2 linked regions of the Lichenihabitans psoromatis genome follow. The protein of the gene in region 2 binds, or shares a complex with, the protein of the main gene of each other region. Links are inferred from orthologs where the notes say so. Each region holds a gene or a part of one and is shown on either strand. Other genes may lie near its edges. The genes, in order: xseA and EY713_RS14495.

Region 1 (7,903 bases), 140 kb from region 2 along the record:
GACGGCACAGAATTTCGTGACCCGACCAAAATCGACATCGTCGGCATCTTCCCGAATTTCGCGAGCGCCCAGGTGGCATGGCGGTCGCGCGCTCAATCCAGCGTCGATAATGCGATGGTGCGCTACTTCATCGTTCACCTGCATCGCTTTCTCGACCCGGCAACGGCTCAATCGCGTGGCTGACAATCCGTCAGGCGATGCTGGTTCATGCTGAAGAAGCTCGGACGGACGCGACCGGTTCAGGAAACCGCCGGCTTTCTGGCGAGCGTCTATCTGCGGCTTGTGAAGGCGACGAATCGCTTCGTGCAAGATCCACCGGACTTTCTCGACGCGATCGGCCCGGATCTGCCGGTGATCGCTGCGATGTGGCATGGCCAGCATTTAATGATTCATTATGCTTGGCCAAAGGGCGCGCGGGTGTCGGCGCTGATTTCGCGCCACCGCGACGGGGAGATCAATGCCGTCATCCTGCGCCGCTTCGGCGTGCGGGCGATCCGTGGGTCGGGCGGCGAAGCCTCTAAATCCCGTCGGCGCGGCGGCGGCGCGGCGTTGTTGAGCATGACGCGCGCGTTGCGCGAGGGACAGACCATCGTGATGACCGCCGACGTGCCGAAAGTGGCACGTCAAGCCGGGCTCGGTATCGTCGCGCTCGCCCGTCTCTCCGGACGGCCGATCTACCCGATCGCCGTAGTGACGAGCCGACGCTACGATTTCAAATCATGGGATCGGGCAAGCCTCGGCAAGCCCTTCGGCAACGGCGCTATGGTGCTCGGCGACCCCATTCGGGTCGACCGAGACGCGGATGCGGACGCGCTCGAACGCGCGCGTCGAGCCGTCGAGGACGGGTTGGACGCGGTTCATACGCGCGCCTATGCCCTGGTCGGCGGTCGCGACCCGGGGCAGGCTCTCGCGGATATGCGGCGCGCCGGCACCGCCCAGTGAAGGAGCGTCGTAGTCTTCTTCTTTTGCTCTACCGTGGCGGCAGCCGCTTGCTCGGACCGGCGGCCGGCTCGTTTCTGCGACGGCGGGAGCGTCGCGGCAAGGAAACCCTGAGCCGCCTCGGCGAGCGCATGGGGTTGGCCGGAGAGGCCCGTCCCGAGGGTCCCATTGCCTGGCTTCACGGCGCAAGTGTCGGAGAAGGGCTGGCGCTCCTGCCCCTGATCGAACGGCTCACGACGCGGGGCTTCGCTGTTCTGATCACGACCGGAACCGTCTCGTCCGCCGCCATCCTCGGGCAGCGGCTTCCACCCGGTGCCATCCACCAATTCCTGCCGCTCGACATTCCGCGCTTCGTCAGCCGCTTTCTCGATCACTGGCGGCCGGATCTCGCGATGCTGGCCGAATCCGAACTCTGGCCCAATCTCATCGTCGAGCTTTCCAAACGAGATGTGCCGCTCCTTCTCGTCAACGCGCGCCTTTCGGCCCGATCATTCGCGCGCTGGCAGCGATTTCCCCGCTTCATCAGAGCGGTGCTCGATCGCACGACACTCTGCGTTGCACAAACCAAAGAGGATGCTGATCGTTTCAAGGCGCTCGGCGCCCCGACCGTGACGGTGGGCGGCAACCTTAAATTCGACGTGCCGCCGCCCCCGGCCGACCGCGATCGCGTCAGCGATCTCGCCGGTCTCATCGGATCGCGACCGGTGTGGCTCGCCGCCTCGACCCATGTGGACGAGGAAGCCATCATGCTCGATGTCCATCGGCGTCTGCTTCGCCGTTTCCCGGATGTGCTGACGATCGTGGTGCCACGTCAGACCGAGCGTGGCGGCGCGATCGCCGAGGCGGCCGCGAACCTTGGCCTTCGCGCCGCGCTGCGCTCACGGAGCCAGACACTGGATCACCAGACAAATGTCTACGTCGCCGACACGATGGGCGAACTCGGTCTGTTCTACCGATTGACCGGCGTCGTTTTCGTCGGCAAATCGCTCGCGGGCGGCGGAGGACAAAATCCGATCGAGCCGGCCAAGCTCGGCAGCGCGATCCTGCATGGACCGCTGGTGGCGAATTTCGCCGAGGTCTACCGCACACTCGATGCGGCAGAGGGAGCCGCCACGATGGCCGACGGCAAAGCTTTGGCCGATACGTTGACGGCCCTGCTGTCGGACGGGGTGAAGTTGCGCCGCATGGCGCGCGCCGCCGCCGATGCGGTCGAGCGCCATTGCGGCGCGACCGATCGAACCATGCGGGCAATCGAGCCTTTCGCTAAACGCGTGTTTGCGCGCCAGGGACTCTGATGCGGGCGCCGACCTTCTGGTGGCAGCCGACCGCCTCGGTCGCGGCCACGTTACTGCGGCCAGTGGGCGCGATCTATGGCGGGCTCACGGCACACCGCATGGCACGCCCGGGCTGGCGCGCGCCGGTCCCGGTGATCTGCATCGGCAATCTGGTGGCCGGCGGCGCCGGCAAGACGCCGACCGCCATCGCGATCGCGCGATTACTGATCGACATGGGCCATCGCCCCGCCTTTCTGTCGCGCGGCTATGGCCGACGGAACCCTAAGCGCGACCCCTTCGTGGTCGACCCCGATCATCATGCGGCTGAGGACTGCGGCGACGAACCCCTGCTGCTGGCGCGCGTCGCACCGACGATCGTTGCGGCCGACCGATTGACTGCGGCCCGTCTCGCCATCGAGGCCGGAGCGGATGTGCTGGTGCTGGACGACGGTCTTCAAAATCCGGCGCTCCTCAAAGATGTCTCGATCGCGGTGGTGGACGGCGGGTCGGGCATCGGCAACGGATTATGCCTCCCAGCTGGTCCCTTGCGGGCGCCGATCATGCGTCAATGGCGGTTCGTGTCGATGCTCTGCGTGATCGGCGGCGGTCAGCCGGGCGAAGCCGTCGCGGGCGAAGCCGAGCGCGCCGGAATACCCGTCACGACTGGACGGCTCGATCCGGATATGGAGACCGTCGCGATGGTCCGTCACCGCCGCTTGCTGGCCTTCGCGGGGATCGGACGGCCCGAAAAGTTCTTTGCGACCCTCGATGCCTTAGGGCTCACAGTGGCCGATCGACTGAGTTTTCCCGATCATCACGTCTATGGTCGCGACGATCTCGCGCGGCTCACGCAGGCTGCGGAACAGATCGACGCGACGCTGATCACTACCGAAAAAGATCGGGTGCGGCTTCCGCCGCGCTTCGAAACCTTGACACTACCGGTACGGCTCGCCTTTGACGATACGGTCGCGATCCAGGCCCGGCTTGCGGAGGCGTTCAGCCGAGGTTAGTCGGCGATTTTGTCTCGCAGGCCCAAGCGGACCAACTTGGCATCGGGACTCGCGTAAGCTTCCTGCAAGGCGACGTTCCAATAGCGCAATTCCTCGAGCGGGATCGGCTCCTGCGTGACGGCGCAGCGCACGAAAGAGCCGGGCCTGACGACGCGGAAATCACCATCGAGATACTGCACTTCGGCCTCGACGGCGGCGGCGGGACGGCGCTCGAAACGATTCATCTTGTCAGCATCCAGAGAAGCCGAGCCCGAGGGCCGGTCGAATAAGGTATGGGTCTTCGCGAGATATAAGCCGTGCTCGGCCGCGAGCCAACAGGCCCGTGCCGTCGTCGGACGATTAGAAGAGCGAACCCTGTTTGGTCGACGGCGGCGTCCGGGGCAACTTGGTCGTGGCTTTGGTGACCGATGTCGCAGACAATTTTGGTCCCGCCTTCGGCCTCGGCGCACGTGACAACGGGACTGCGGGATCTGCGGTCGCCTCAACGGCGTCCGTGTCGATCACCTGAGCGCGAGCTTGCCCATCGGCGAATTCGAGCAGGATGAGCTCGGTCGGGGCGAGAGCCGAGGCTGAGCGCATGGTCTGCCCCGCTGCATCGCGCACCAGCACGAACCCGCGGGCCAGCACACTGCGGTAGCCCAGCCCGGTCAGCAATTGGCTGACCGAAGCGAGCCTCGCGGTGCGGCGCTGGGAGGCAGCCGCCATGGCAAGACGCATGCGCGCGTCGAGACCCGAGACACGAGTCTGCCGGGCGCTAGCCACTTCACGGGCGAGCCGGAGCCGTGCCGCAAAAGCGGCCGCGAGACGGTCGCCGGCCGTTTTCAATCGACGCTGGCGATCCCCGAGCAAGCCGGCCTCGGCTCGCATCATGCGATGCGCCAACGCATCAAGGTGCTGCGCCACGCGCGCCACCCGGGCCCGAGGCGCTTGCGCGGCCAGCCGGCCACCGATGCGAACCAGCAGAATGCGGCGGCGATCTGTCCCGGCCCGGAGGCCACCTGGTAGCCGCGATGCCGCAAGATCGAGCCGCTGCCGGGGGCCGGCCAGAAGATCACCCCCCGATGGCAGCAGGCGGGACAGCCCGTGCAGCGAGAGACGCCGATCCTCGAGCAGTCGCAACATAGCGGCGGTCTGCCGCCCTTCTAGCCGGTCGATCGCGCCCATCAAGTCGAGCAGCACCGGAACGGCGAGTTCGGCCGCCCCCGTGGGTGTCGGCGCACGCAGGTCGGCCACATGGTCGATCAAGGTCCAATCGGTTTCGTGACCGACCGCCGAGATGATCGGGATCGCGCTGGCCGCGACCGCGCGGACGATCGCCTCGTCGTTGAAGCTCCAGAGATCCTCCAGCGATCCCCCGCCCCGTGCCACGATGATAACATGCGGGGCCGGGATGCCGGCGACCTTCAGATCGTTGAAGCCCGCAACCGCCCGCGCGACCTCGGCGGCGCTGGTGTCGCCTTGAACGCGGACCGGCCAAACCACGACATGACGGGGAAACCGGCCGGCGATGCGATGCAGGATGTCGCGGATGACCGCCCCGGTCGGTGAGGTAATGACGCCGATTACGCCCGGCAGGAACGGAATGGGTCGCTTACGGGCGGCATCGAAAAGGCCCTCGGCCGCGAAACGCCGACGTCGCTCTTCCACGGCCGCCATCAGGGCGCCGACGCCGGCCGGCTCCAAGCTCTCGATGATGATCTGGTAGGCGGATTTGCCGGGGAAGGTCGTGATCTTGCCCGAAGCGATGACCTCAAGCCCTTCCTCGGGCTTGATCTTCATCCGGGCGAACGACGTCTTCCAGATCACCGCATCGATGCGGGCCGTATCGTCCTTCAGCGAAAAATAGGCATGGCCGGAGGAATGCGGGCCGCGGTAGTTCGAGATTTCACCGCGCACCCGCACGTAACCGAAACGATCTTCCACGGTTCGCTTCAGCGCGCCCGCGAGCGCGCTCACCGTCATCTCCTGGTCGTTCGGGTTTGCGGTGGCGCGCACCACGCCGTCGTCATCGACCATCGGCAGGCCGGGTGCGGCCGCAAGAGCTCCGGAGGGGCGACGGGAGGATTTCGGCTTCAGCATCGCCTTGTTTTATCGCGACCGCGCGGCGCTGTCTTCCAGGGCTTTGCGGCTCGGGGCTATTCTCCCGGTTGGATCGCCTCACCGAACAGCTCCATGCGTTTTGTAAGCGCCGCCAGACGGGCCAGAACGACGGAGAGGAAGCAGAGGATGAGTCCGCCGACCAGACAGGTGATTTCCACCGCCAATTGAACCTCGGTCGGCGAGCGGCCGGTGCTCCACAGCCCGAGTAAGACGATCATGATGCCACAGACTGCTGCCATGATGGTCATTGCTGGTGATACTCCTGCCGGGGACGCTGATCGCGGTGTGGGAAACATCACGACGTGATGGCGGTTCTTTGGCGTTCGATGTAGGTCCTATCGCATCGCAACACTGCTGGTCGCCGGACGTTCGTCATGATGGTTATCGCCGAGAGGCCGTTTCGTTGAAGGTCCTGCTGCTCGGCTCGGGCGGTCGCGAACATGCTCTGGCGCTGTCGCTGGCGCGTAGCCCGCTGCTCACGCGCCTGTTGATCGCTCCCGGTAATCCAGGCACGGCGGTGTTGGGCCTCAACCTGCCCGTGGATCTTACGGATTCGGCCGCGATCGTAGCGCTGGCGCAACGCGAAACCGTCGATCTTGTCGTGGTCGGCCCCGAAGCGCCGCTCGTCGCCGGTGTGGTGGACCGACTCTCCGACGTCGGGATTTTGGCCTTCGGCCCCTCCCAAGCCGCCGCCGCGCTGGAAGGATCGAAAGGCTTCACCAAGGACCTCTGCCGCGAGGTCGCGATCCCGACCGCCGCCTATGCTCGCTTCGACGACGCCGACGCGGCGCGAGCGTATCTCAGCGATCATCCGCTGCCGGTCGTCATCAAGGCGGATGGGCTGGCGGCCGGCAAGGGCGTCATCATCGCCGAAACCCGGGCCGATGCCGAGGCCGCAATCGACGACATGTTCGGCGGCTCGTTCGGCAGCGCGGGTGCGTCTGTCGTGGTGGAAGCCTTTCTGTCGGGCGAGGAAGTCTCGTTCTTTGCGATCTGCGACGGAACGCGGGCGCTCGGCTTCGGCTCGGCCCAGGATCATAAACGCGTCGGCGATGGCGACACCGGTCCGAATACGGGTGGCATGGGCGCCATCTCGCCGGCGCGGCTGGTCGATGCAGCACTCGAAGCGCGCATCATGGGCGAGATCATCCTGCCGACGCTGCGCGGCATGAGCGAGCGCGGGACGCCATTTCGCGGTGTCCTGTTCGCGGGCCTGATGGTGGAGAACGGCGCGCCGCAGTTGATCGAATATAACGTTCGGCTGGGCGATCCCGAGACGCAAGTCATCCTCCCCCGGCTGCACACCGATCTCCTGCCCCTCATGCTGGCATCCGCGCGCGGCCATCTGCCCGACACGCCTCCCGTGTTCGACGAGGCGACAGCGCTCACGGTGGTGCTGGCCGCCAACGGCTATCCGGCTCACCCGATCAAAGGCACGCGCATCGGTGATCTGACGGCTGCAGAAGCCTGCCCAGGCGTGACGGTATTCCACGCTGGCACGCGACAGGAGGGGGACGCGCTTCTGGCCGATGGCGGTCGCGTGTTGACCGTGACGGCCCTCGGTCGCGACGCAACCGAAGCGCAGGCGCGGGCCTATGCGGCCGTCGATGCGATCGACTGGCCCGGAGGGTTCTGCCGGCGCGACATCGGCTGGCGCGCCGTTCGGCCGGTTACGCTTCTCGATTGAAACGCCCACCGCGCGACGGCATTGCCGCCTGAAAGGAGACGCTGATGCCTGATCTCGCCGACCTCTTCCCCGGTTTCGCCTCACGCACCGTCGCGACCGATGCGGGACGCATCTTCGCGCGGGTCGGCGGCTCCGGCCCCCCGCTCATGCTGCTGCACGGTTTTCCCGAAACCATGGCGATGTGGCACGCGATCGCGCCGGATCTGGCCAAGCATTTCACCGTCGTGGCGATGGACCTTCGCGGCTATGGATGGTCGTCTGTGCCGCGCAGCCAAAATGGCGAAGGCTATGCGAAACGCGTGATGGCCGACGATGTCATCGCCGTGATGGACGATCTTGGCCATGCCCAATTCGCTCTTGCGGGACACGATCGCGGCGCACGGGTCGGCTACCGGCTGGCGCTCGATCACCCCGGCCGGCTGAGCAAGCTCGCGCTGCTCGATATCGAGCCGACCATGGAGGTGTGGCGCCAGATCGAGGCCGGCAGCGGCGACGCTCCCCATTGGACCACGCTTGCGGAACCCGAACCGCGGCCCGAGCAAGCCTTCGGCAAGGACCCGGTTGCCGCGTTCGGCGGCCTGCTGGTCAAGTGGTCGAAGGCCAAATCGCTTGCGGCCTTCGACCCGCGCGCGCTCGACCATTACCGCGCGACCTGGACGGAACCGACGCGCATCCATGCCATGTGCGAGGACTACCGGGCCGGTGCGACGCTCGATCGCGCCGCCGACGAGGCCGATGCGGCAGCCGGTAAGACGATCTCGTGCCCCGTTCATATTCTGGCGAGTTCGGATTACCTGCAGGGACCCGGTAAAGACGCCCCGTTGGATGTCTGGCGGCGCGGATTTGCGCCGCAGGCCACGGGTGAGACGATCGAATCCGGGCATTTCCTCGCC
Region 2 (7,926 bases):
ATGGAAGTCAGTCAATTCACCTATTTCCAACAGGTCGCGGGCGTCGAATGCTCGCCGGTGTCGGGCGAGATCACCTATGGGCTGGAGCGTCTCGCCATGTATGTGCAGGGCGTCGACAGCATCTTCGATCTGAACTTCAACGGTCGTGATGGTGACGACCGTATTTCCTACGGTGACGTGTTCAAACAAGCCGAGCAGGAATATTCGCGTTTCAACTTCGAATATGCCGATACGGCTTTGTTGTTTCAGCATTTTAAGGACGCCGAGGGCGAGGCGCGTGCGCTGCTGAAAGCGGGCGAGCCAGGTCCCGATGGCGGCGTTCATCTGCTTGCCTTGCCGGCCTATGACCAGTGCATCAAGGCCTCCCATCTGTTCAACCTTCTCGATGCGCGTGGCGTGATTTCGGTGACCGAACGGCAGAGTTACATCTTGCGCGTGCGTGAATTGGCGAAAGCCTGCGGTGCGGCATGGTTGAAGACCGCCGGCGGGAGAGCAGCCTGATGCCCGATCTTCTGCTCGAACTCTTTTCCGAAGAGATCCCGGCCCGTATGCAGGCCCAGGCGGCCGCGGACTTGCAACGCCTCGTGACCGGCGCGCTGGTGGATCGTGGCCTGACCTACGAGGGCGCGCAGAGTTTCGCGACGCCGCGCCGACTGACCCTGCACGTGGTCGGGCTTCCGGCTCGCCAGCCCGACACGCGCGAGGAACGCAAAGGCCCGCGCGTCGGTGCCCCGGATGCGGCTGTCCAGGGTTTTCTGAAAAGCGCCGGACTGGCATCGCTGGCCGACGCCACGATCGTCTCCGATCCGAAGAAGGGCGATTCTTACGTCGCTCATATCGAGCGGCCGGGTCGCGCCACACCCGAGGTGCTGGCCGACATCATGCCCGGGATCGTGCTCGCTTTTCCCTGGCCGAAGTCGATGCGCTGGGGCCGTGGGTCGGACAAGCCCGACGCTTTGCGCTGGGTGCGTCCGCTGCAATCGATCGTCTGCACCTTCAGCAGCGACACCGAGGAACCCGAGATCGTGCCGTTCACGGTCGGCGGGATCGCGTCCGGTGACACGACTCGCGGACATCGCTTCATGGCCCCGGCCAGCTTCAGTGTGAAGCGGTTCGACGATTACGCTCCGGCTCTCGAGAAGGCCAAGGTGGTGCTCGACCCCGAGCGGCGTAAATCGATCATCCTCCATGACGCGCGTGACCTGACCTTCGCCCAAGGGCTGGAACTCGTCGAGGACGAGGCTCTACTCAACGAGGTGGCCGGCTTGGTCGAATGGCCAGTGGTTTTGATGGGGAGTTTCGACGAGAGCTTTCTCGCGATCCCGCCCGAGGTGATCCGCGCCACCATCCGGGCCAATCAGAAATGCTTCGTAGTGCGGCGACCGGGTGAGACGCGGCTCGCCAATCGCTTCTTGCTGACCGCCAATATCGAGGCGAGTGATGGTGGTGTCGCGATCGTCGGCGGCAACGAGAGGGTCGTGCGGGCCCGCCTGTCGGACGCGAAATTCTTCTGGGAAACGGACCTGAAAGTGCCGTTGGCCGATCGTCTGCCCAAGCTCGACAGCATCGTGTTCCACGAAAAGCTCGGCACGCAAGGCGCGCGGGTGAAGCGTATCGCGGCTTTGGCGCGCGAGCTTGCGCCGCTTGTCGGGGCGGATCCGGCTCTGGCTGAACGCGCCGCGACTCTCGCCAAGACCGATCTCGTCTCCGAAATGGTTGGCGAGTTCCCCGAATTGCAGGGCCTCATGGGCCGCTACTACGCAACCCATCAGGGCGAGCATGCCAGCGTCGCCGCTGCGGTGGAGGAGCATTACCGGCCGCAAGGGCCGTCCGATCGGGTGCCGACCGATCCCGTGTCGATCGCGGTGGCGCTTGCCGACAAGCTCGATACGCTGGTCGGCTTCTGGTCGATCGACGAGAAGCCGACGGGCAGCAAGGACCCGTATGCGTTGCGCCGTGCCGCGCTCGGTGTGATCCGGATTGTGATCGAGAATGGCATCAGGGTGCGTTTACTGCCGCACGGTGCCGATCTTCTGTCCTTCTTCGCCGACCGCCTAAAGGTCTACTTGCGCGACAAGGGCGCGCGGCACGATCTAATCGATGCGGTCTTCGCGCTGCCGGGGCAGGACGACCTGCTGATGGTGGTTCGCCGCGTCGAGGCACTCGGCAAGCTGCTCGACACCGAGGATGGCGAGAATCTCCTGGCCGGTCATCGCCGCGCCGCCAACATCCTGCGGGCCGAGGAGAAGAAGGACGGAGCGGGCGCGTTCGACGCCGCCTATGATCCGGCATTGCTGACCCAGGACGAGGAGCGCGCCTTGGCCGACATTCTCGATCGGGTTCGGCTGGAGGCGACCGCCGCGCTGAGGCGGGAGGATTTCGAGGGGGCCACGCGGGCTCTGGCGCTGTTGCGGCCGCCGGTCGACGCCTTCTTCGACAAGGTTACGGTCAACGCCGATGACGCGAGCCTTCGGCTCAATCGGCTGCGGCTGCTGAACGCCTTGCGGCAGACGACGCTGACGGTCGCGGATTTCTCGAGGGTGGGTGGGTAGGAGCTGCGTTCTGTTTACGCGGCGTTCACGCCAATTGGCCGCCTCCGCTATCGAGATTTAAGACGCGAAGGATCACAACATCGGCTTCAAAGGGCTGGTGTTGACGCCCCCAAGCAGGTCTGACGCTTGAGGGGGATTGTTCAAGCACCGGCATGATCGGGCCACTAGCTCGGTTGGGGTGCGGATCATGACCATCGACAGGTTTCGCCAGGATCTCGGTAAAGCGCTTCGAGGGAGCGCGGCTCATAAACGGAAGACGATCGGGCAGGGGTTGTCGACCGACCAGGATATCGACTGCATTATCCTGCTCGAACGGCTTGCCGACGACGCCGACACCTCACCGGAGCATCTGTTCGACCGCTATGGTCGGACGTTTGCCGATACACAATCCGCCACGATGTACTTCGGCAGGCAGAAGGCATTGCTCGATCGGGTGGGGGTCGATTGCGTGCCGCATGACGTCGGCGAGCTTTTGGGCTGGTTGGGTCGCCGGACCAAAGAGCAGCACGCCAAAGCCGAAACCGCTTCCCCCATGGTGTCGCCGAGGCTTCGGAGTGCGGTGCGCGATAGCGCCACGATCTTCGCGCTCGATCTCTCGGCCGGTGTCGGGATTATCGCCCCGATGGTGGCCATCTGAAAGATCAAGCAGGGGATCGGCCAGTGGATGGATCGATCAGTGGCGCTCAATCACCCGTCGGTTCAGGCCACGGTTTTGGCCATCGAGCGGCCCGGTGCCGAGCGTCACTTCAGCGGCAGCACCATCACGCTCAGCTATAAGATGCAGGACGGCACGGGCCTGTGCCAGACGGCCGTCCACACGCTATCGCCGGCGAGCTTTCCACCTGCCGGCGAAACCATCGAGGTGGTTCCGCGCTCGTCAACATGTGGCAGCCCCATCATTCCCTCTCAGATTGGGGATCCAGCCGCCACGTTTGGCCTCGTCCTCGTTCTGATCGCCGCCAGCCTCGCGTCGCTGAAGGTTTGGCTTCGACTGCTGCATCGGCCCACCCGAGGAGCGATTCGCCCCGTATGGACGCGATCCGTCGTGAGCGATCGCAGCCGGGTCTAATTTGGCTTCAGGCGACGCCTTCGACGATCCGCATGTCGCGCACCGCGCCGCCATCCAGCGCCTTAAGTGCGATCTGATACGCCGGGTTATCGTAGAGGCTGAGCGCCGTCTCGAGACTGTCGAATTCGACGATGACGGTGCGCTGCTGCACCCCGGCCTCCATGGCGCGCGCCGCGACGCCGCGTGCGATGTAGCGGCCGCCGAGCGCCTCGATCGCCGGTCCGGCCAGCTTGGCATAGGCGGCAAGCTTCTCCGTATCGGAAATCGCGGTGTAGTTGGAAACCAGATAGGCCTTGGGCATGCTGATGCTTCCTTGATGACTGTCTATTCGACGTCGAGAGGCGCGAGACCGGTCGGATGGCCGTCCGCCCCGAGCGTGATCTTTTCGATCCGCATTTCCGCGTTGCGCAACAGCGTTTCGCAATGTTTCTTCAGGGCTTCGCCACGCTCGTAGATCACAATCGACTCTTCGAGCGGCACGCTGCCCTTCTCCAATTGCCCGACGATCTCCTCGAGTTGCGCCAAGGCCTTCTCGAACGGCAATCCGGCAACGTCGACCCCACCGGTCGCTTGATCACTCACGCTGTAACCTCTTCAATGGTGTAGACGTATCTCGACCAAATGGTTTTAACCGATCGGATGCTCGATGTCTCATGCTGAAGCGCTGCAGCCGACGAGCGAGGCAGCAAGGCCCGGTGGCGACACGTTGGTCAAACGGCATAGCGCCATCGTCCGCTTGACGCATTGGATCAACGTGCTGTGCTTGACCATGCTGCTGATGAGCGGTCTGCAAATCTTCAACGCGCATCCGTCGCTCGACTTCGGCAAGATCTCGAATTTCGTGGACCCGCCGATCGCCATCGGGGCTGACGAGGCCAATGGCGCGCCGCGCGGGTTCGTGTCGCTTTGGGGTCACAAGTTCAACACCACCGGCGTGCTGGGGTTGTCGTCCCTTGATGGCAAGCCGACCGAGCGCGCGTTTCCGGCCTGGCTGACGCTGCCATCTTATCAAGACCTTGGGACTGGGCGAGCCATTCACTTCGTGTTCGCGTGGCTGTTCGTGCTGAACGGGCTCATCTACCTGATCTATGGGTTCGCGACCCGGCATTTCCGGCGCGACTTCATCCCGACGGGAGAGCAGATGCGGCATTTCGGCGGTGCGATCCGCGACCATATTCGGTTGCGTTTTCCGAAGGGCGAGGAAGCACGACGCTATAACGCGATCCAGAAGCTCACCTATTTTCTGGTCGTTTTCGTCATGTTGCCGTTGCTGGTTCTTGCCGGCTGGACGATGTCGCCCGGTCTCGACGCGGCTTTTCCGCAATTGCTCGATCTGTTCGGCGGCCGCCAGACGGCGCGTTCGGTCCATTTCTTCGCGGCATTCGGCCTTGTTCTGTTCGTCATCGTCCACGTCGCGCTGGTGTTGTTATCGGGGGTGTTTAACAACATGCGCTCGATGATCACCGGCTGGTACGACATTGGCCGGGAGCCTGACTCACATGCGTAAGATCAACTCGACCCGTCGCGGCATCCTGGCGCGGGGCGCGGCCTTCATTGGCGCAGCGGCCTTGGCGGGATGCGACAAAGTCATCAACTCGGATCAGGCGGCGTCCGCCTTCAAGGGCGTCGACGCGCTGAACCGCAAGGCGCAACAGGCAATCCTGCAGGCCCAGCAGCTTGCACCCGAATATACCGAAGCCGACATCTCCCCGAAATTCTATGCCAATGGCTCAACCGACCCGGACGACCCCGCCTATAAAGCCATGGTGGCGGATGGCTTCAAGGATTACCGGCTCCAGGTGACCGGCATGGTCGACACTCCGCTGAGCCTCTCGCTTGCGGACCTTCGGGCGATGCCCGCCCGCACTCAGATCACGCGGCATGATTGTGTGGAAGGCTGGAGCTGCATCGGCAAATGGACCGGCGTGCCCCTCAGCCTCGTGCTCGACAAGGCCGGCGTCAAACCGACCGCCAAATATCTCGTCTTCCAGTGTTTCGACACGATGGATGATCCCTCGTCCATGTCGGGGCCGCCGCCTTTCTACGGCAGCATCGACCTGCTCGGCGCCCATCATCCGCAGACGATCCTGGCTTATGACATGAACGGAAAAGCGCTCGAGGTGCCGTTCGGGGCGCCGCTGCGGCTGCGGTTAGAGCGCCAGCTCGGCTACAAAATGACCAAATACATCAAAGAGATCCAGTTGGTCGACAGCTACGCTGAAATTGGGCAGGGGAAAGGCGGCTATTGGGAGGACAACGGCTACCAGTGGTACGCCGGAATCTGATGGCTCACGCCGTCGGCGCGTCGAGATCCAGCCTGAATGGCGCGCCCTCGAAGCAATCTTCCCCGCGGCCGATCGCGGTGATCGCGGCGCTCATACGCCCGGCTCGACCGAGTGCCGCATCGGCAAGTGCCACGAGGCTTGCATTGGGGGTTGCGGACGGGGAGGCGGCCCGTAAAGAACGCGCTACCTCACTCTCGTCGCGGTCCGGCGCGAGCGCGCAAACCGCGATATAGGCCGCGGCTGTCGAGCGGCTGACGCCAGCGTAGCAGTGGATCAGAAGCGGATCGACACGGTCCCAGGCGGCGAAAAACGCCAGCAGATCGGCGATGTGGCCGGCCTGCGGATGGGTATGGCCCTCCGTGGGCGTCACGATATCCGACACATTGATGACGAGGTGCCGGTCGGCCGCGATGCTCGGGGGCCGCTCCGCCACGACGCCACCGGGCGACAGCAGCGTCAGCAAGCTTTTGGCCTTGCTCTCAATGGCAGTTTCCGGAAGCCTTGCCAGCGAACAGACATGGATCGCGCTCAAACCGGTTCCTTTCGCGAGGACGCGCCGCTCAACATTGCGAAACGATCGAGAAAGACGCGTTCGGCATCCTCTGACCGGGCGGGCGACAAAACCTCTTCGTCACGCCGCGTCTCCTGGACCTGGATGCCGAAGATGCGATCGGCGTCGGCGCGGTCGAAGCCAGCCAGATCGATGGCCTCGCGATAGGCCGCGATCCGATCGGCTTGCTTGATGAGGTTGACCAAAGCGGGCGGTGAGATCGGCAGGCCGAAACGCGCATGAATGGCATCGAGGAGCCGATGTTCGATCGATCGATAGGCGTCGCCGAGGACTGCCTTGAACGGGGAGATCAGGTCCCCGATCACATATTCGGGACTATCGTGCAGCAGGGCCGCCAGCCGCTCCGCCGGGGTCGAAAGCGGCGCCAGTCGGGCCATAATGGCTTCGACCATCACGGAATGCTGGGCGACCGAAAAGATGTTTGGCCCCTCGGTCTGGCCATTCCAGCGCGCCACCCGGGCTAAGCCATGCGCGATATCGGCGATGTCGATATCGGCTGGGCTCGGGTTCAGGAGATCGAGTTTGCGGCCCGACAGCATGCGTTGCCAGACGCGCGGTTGTGCGGGCTCGACATCCCGATCTCGACGTTCGCTTGGTGTCACGCTGAGTCGGCGAGGCGTGAGAGAGGCGCGCGGACGCGGCACTGCAGGCCTTGTGGCTCGAACATCACTGCAACATCGCGGCCGAAGGCGCTTTGCATCGATTGCTCGATGAGCCGCAAGCCAAAGCGCCGCTTTGCCGGAGGCTCGACCGCAAGGCCGCCGGATTCGCGCCATGTAAGCGTGAAGCCCTGGTCTTCCACGGTCGGGTCGAGCCACCACGAGAGATCCACGCGGCCGGCCTCCACTGACCAAGCGCCGTGCCGCTTCGCGTTCGAGGCCAACTCATAGAGAGCCATGGCGAGCGAGAGCGCGGCACTCGCGCCGATCCGCAGCTCTGGGCCATCGATCGTCAGCCGTCGGTTCTCTGTGTCGAATGGTTGAAGAACACGCTCCGCCACGGCCCGCAGCGTTACCGTCGTCCAACCCTCGTTCAGGATGACATCATTGGCGCGGGCCAAGGCGATGATGCGGGACCCGAAGGTCGCAAGGGCTTCTTCCTTGGTGTCAGCGCCGCGCAGGGTCTGGCCCGCAAGGGCCTGAACGACGCTGAGAACGTTCTTGACGCGATGGCCGAGCTCGAAGGTTAAACGGTCTCGCTCGGTCTCACTCGCGGCCCGTTCGATCGCGGCGGCGTTGACGAGTGCCTGCAGCCGGGCGATTTCGCCCTGCATCGACTCCCGGCTCAAACTTTGACCATCCTGCATCGATCGTTTCTCTTGGTCGTCGCGATAAATTGCATTGTGCACAACGCAATAGACGCTCGCGTGCCCTAGTGCCAGCCCGGACCGTCGAGCGTGAGCGGTATCGAGCCGGCTACGACGGATGTGCCCGCGAGCCTCGCGTCCTC

What was found.
Region 1: the proteins of EY713_RS14495 (region 2) and xseA are in contact, whole or in part, in a cryo-EM structure (PDB 8TXR), measured with the Escherichia coli proteins. The link is inferred for Lichenihabitans psoromatis from one-to-one orthologs.

Annotation. Positions count from the first base shown.
Region 1 is NZ_CP036515.1:2,985,270-2,993,172, reverse strand. Bases 2,902-5,876 are described here. They hold xseA (exodeoxyribonuclease VII large subunit), read right to left. Parts: upstream 5,240-5,876; coding sequence 3,563-5,239; downstream 2,902-3,562. Other genes in these bases: purD (phosphoribosylamine--glycine ligase), read left to right, coding at 5,727-5,876; EY713_RS13835 (hypothetical protein), read right to left, coding at 5,359-5,571; EY713_RS13845 (DUF2093 domain-containing protein), read right to left, coding at 3,220-3,447; lpxK (tetraacyldisaccharide 4'-kinase), read left to right, coding at 2,902-3,223. In the rest of the region: EY713_RS13865 (DUF4170 domain-containing protein), read left to right, coding at 1-183; EY713_RS13860 (lysophospholipid acyltransferase family protein), read left to right, coding at 208-942; EY713_RS13855 (3-deoxy-D-manno-octulosonic acid transferase), read left to right, coding at 939-2,234; more of lpxK, read left to right, coding at 2,234-2,901; more of purD, read left to right, coding at 5,877-7,010; EY713_RS13825 (alpha/beta fold hydrolase), read left to right, coding at 7,055-7,903. UniProt on the Escherichia coli protein: Bidirectionally degrades single-stranded DNA into large acid-insoluble oligonucleotides, which are then degraded further into small acid-soluble oligonucleotides.
Region 2 is NZ_CP036515.1:3,121,274-3,129,199, forward strand. What follows is about bases 2,575-5,572. They hold EY713_RS14495 (exodeoxyribonuclease VII small subunit), read right to left. Parts: upstream 4,204-5,572; coding sequence 3,946-4,203; downstream 2,575-3,945. Other genes in these bases: EY713_RS14480 (hypothetical protein), read left to right, coding at 2,740-3,189; EY713_RS14485 (hypothetical protein), read left to right, coding at 3,229-3,621; EY713_RS14490 (DUF1330 domain-containing protein), read right to left, coding at 3,629-3,922; EY713_RS14500 (cytochrome b/b6 domain-containing protein), read left to right, coding at 4,268-5,128; EY713_RS14505 (molybdopterin-binding protein), read left to right, coding at 5,121-5,572. Also shown: EY713_RS14470 (glycine--tRNA ligase subunit alpha), read left to right, coding at 1-501; glyS (glycine--tRNA ligase subunit beta), read left to right, coding at 501-2,552; more of EY713_RS14505, read left to right, coding at 5,573-5,906; EY713_RS14510 (tyrosine phosphatase family protein), read right to left, coding at 5,911-6,438; EY713_RS14515 (HD domain-containing protein), read right to left, coding at 6,435-7,079; EY713_RS14520 (HWE histidine kinase domain-containing protein), read right to left, coding at 7,076-7,783; CAF17-like 4Fe-4S cluster assembly/insertion protein YgfZ, read right to left, coding at 7,849-7,926. UniProt on the Escherichia coli protein: Bidirectionally degrades single-stranded DNA into large acid-insoluble oligonucleotides, which are then degraded further into small acid-soluble oligonucleotides.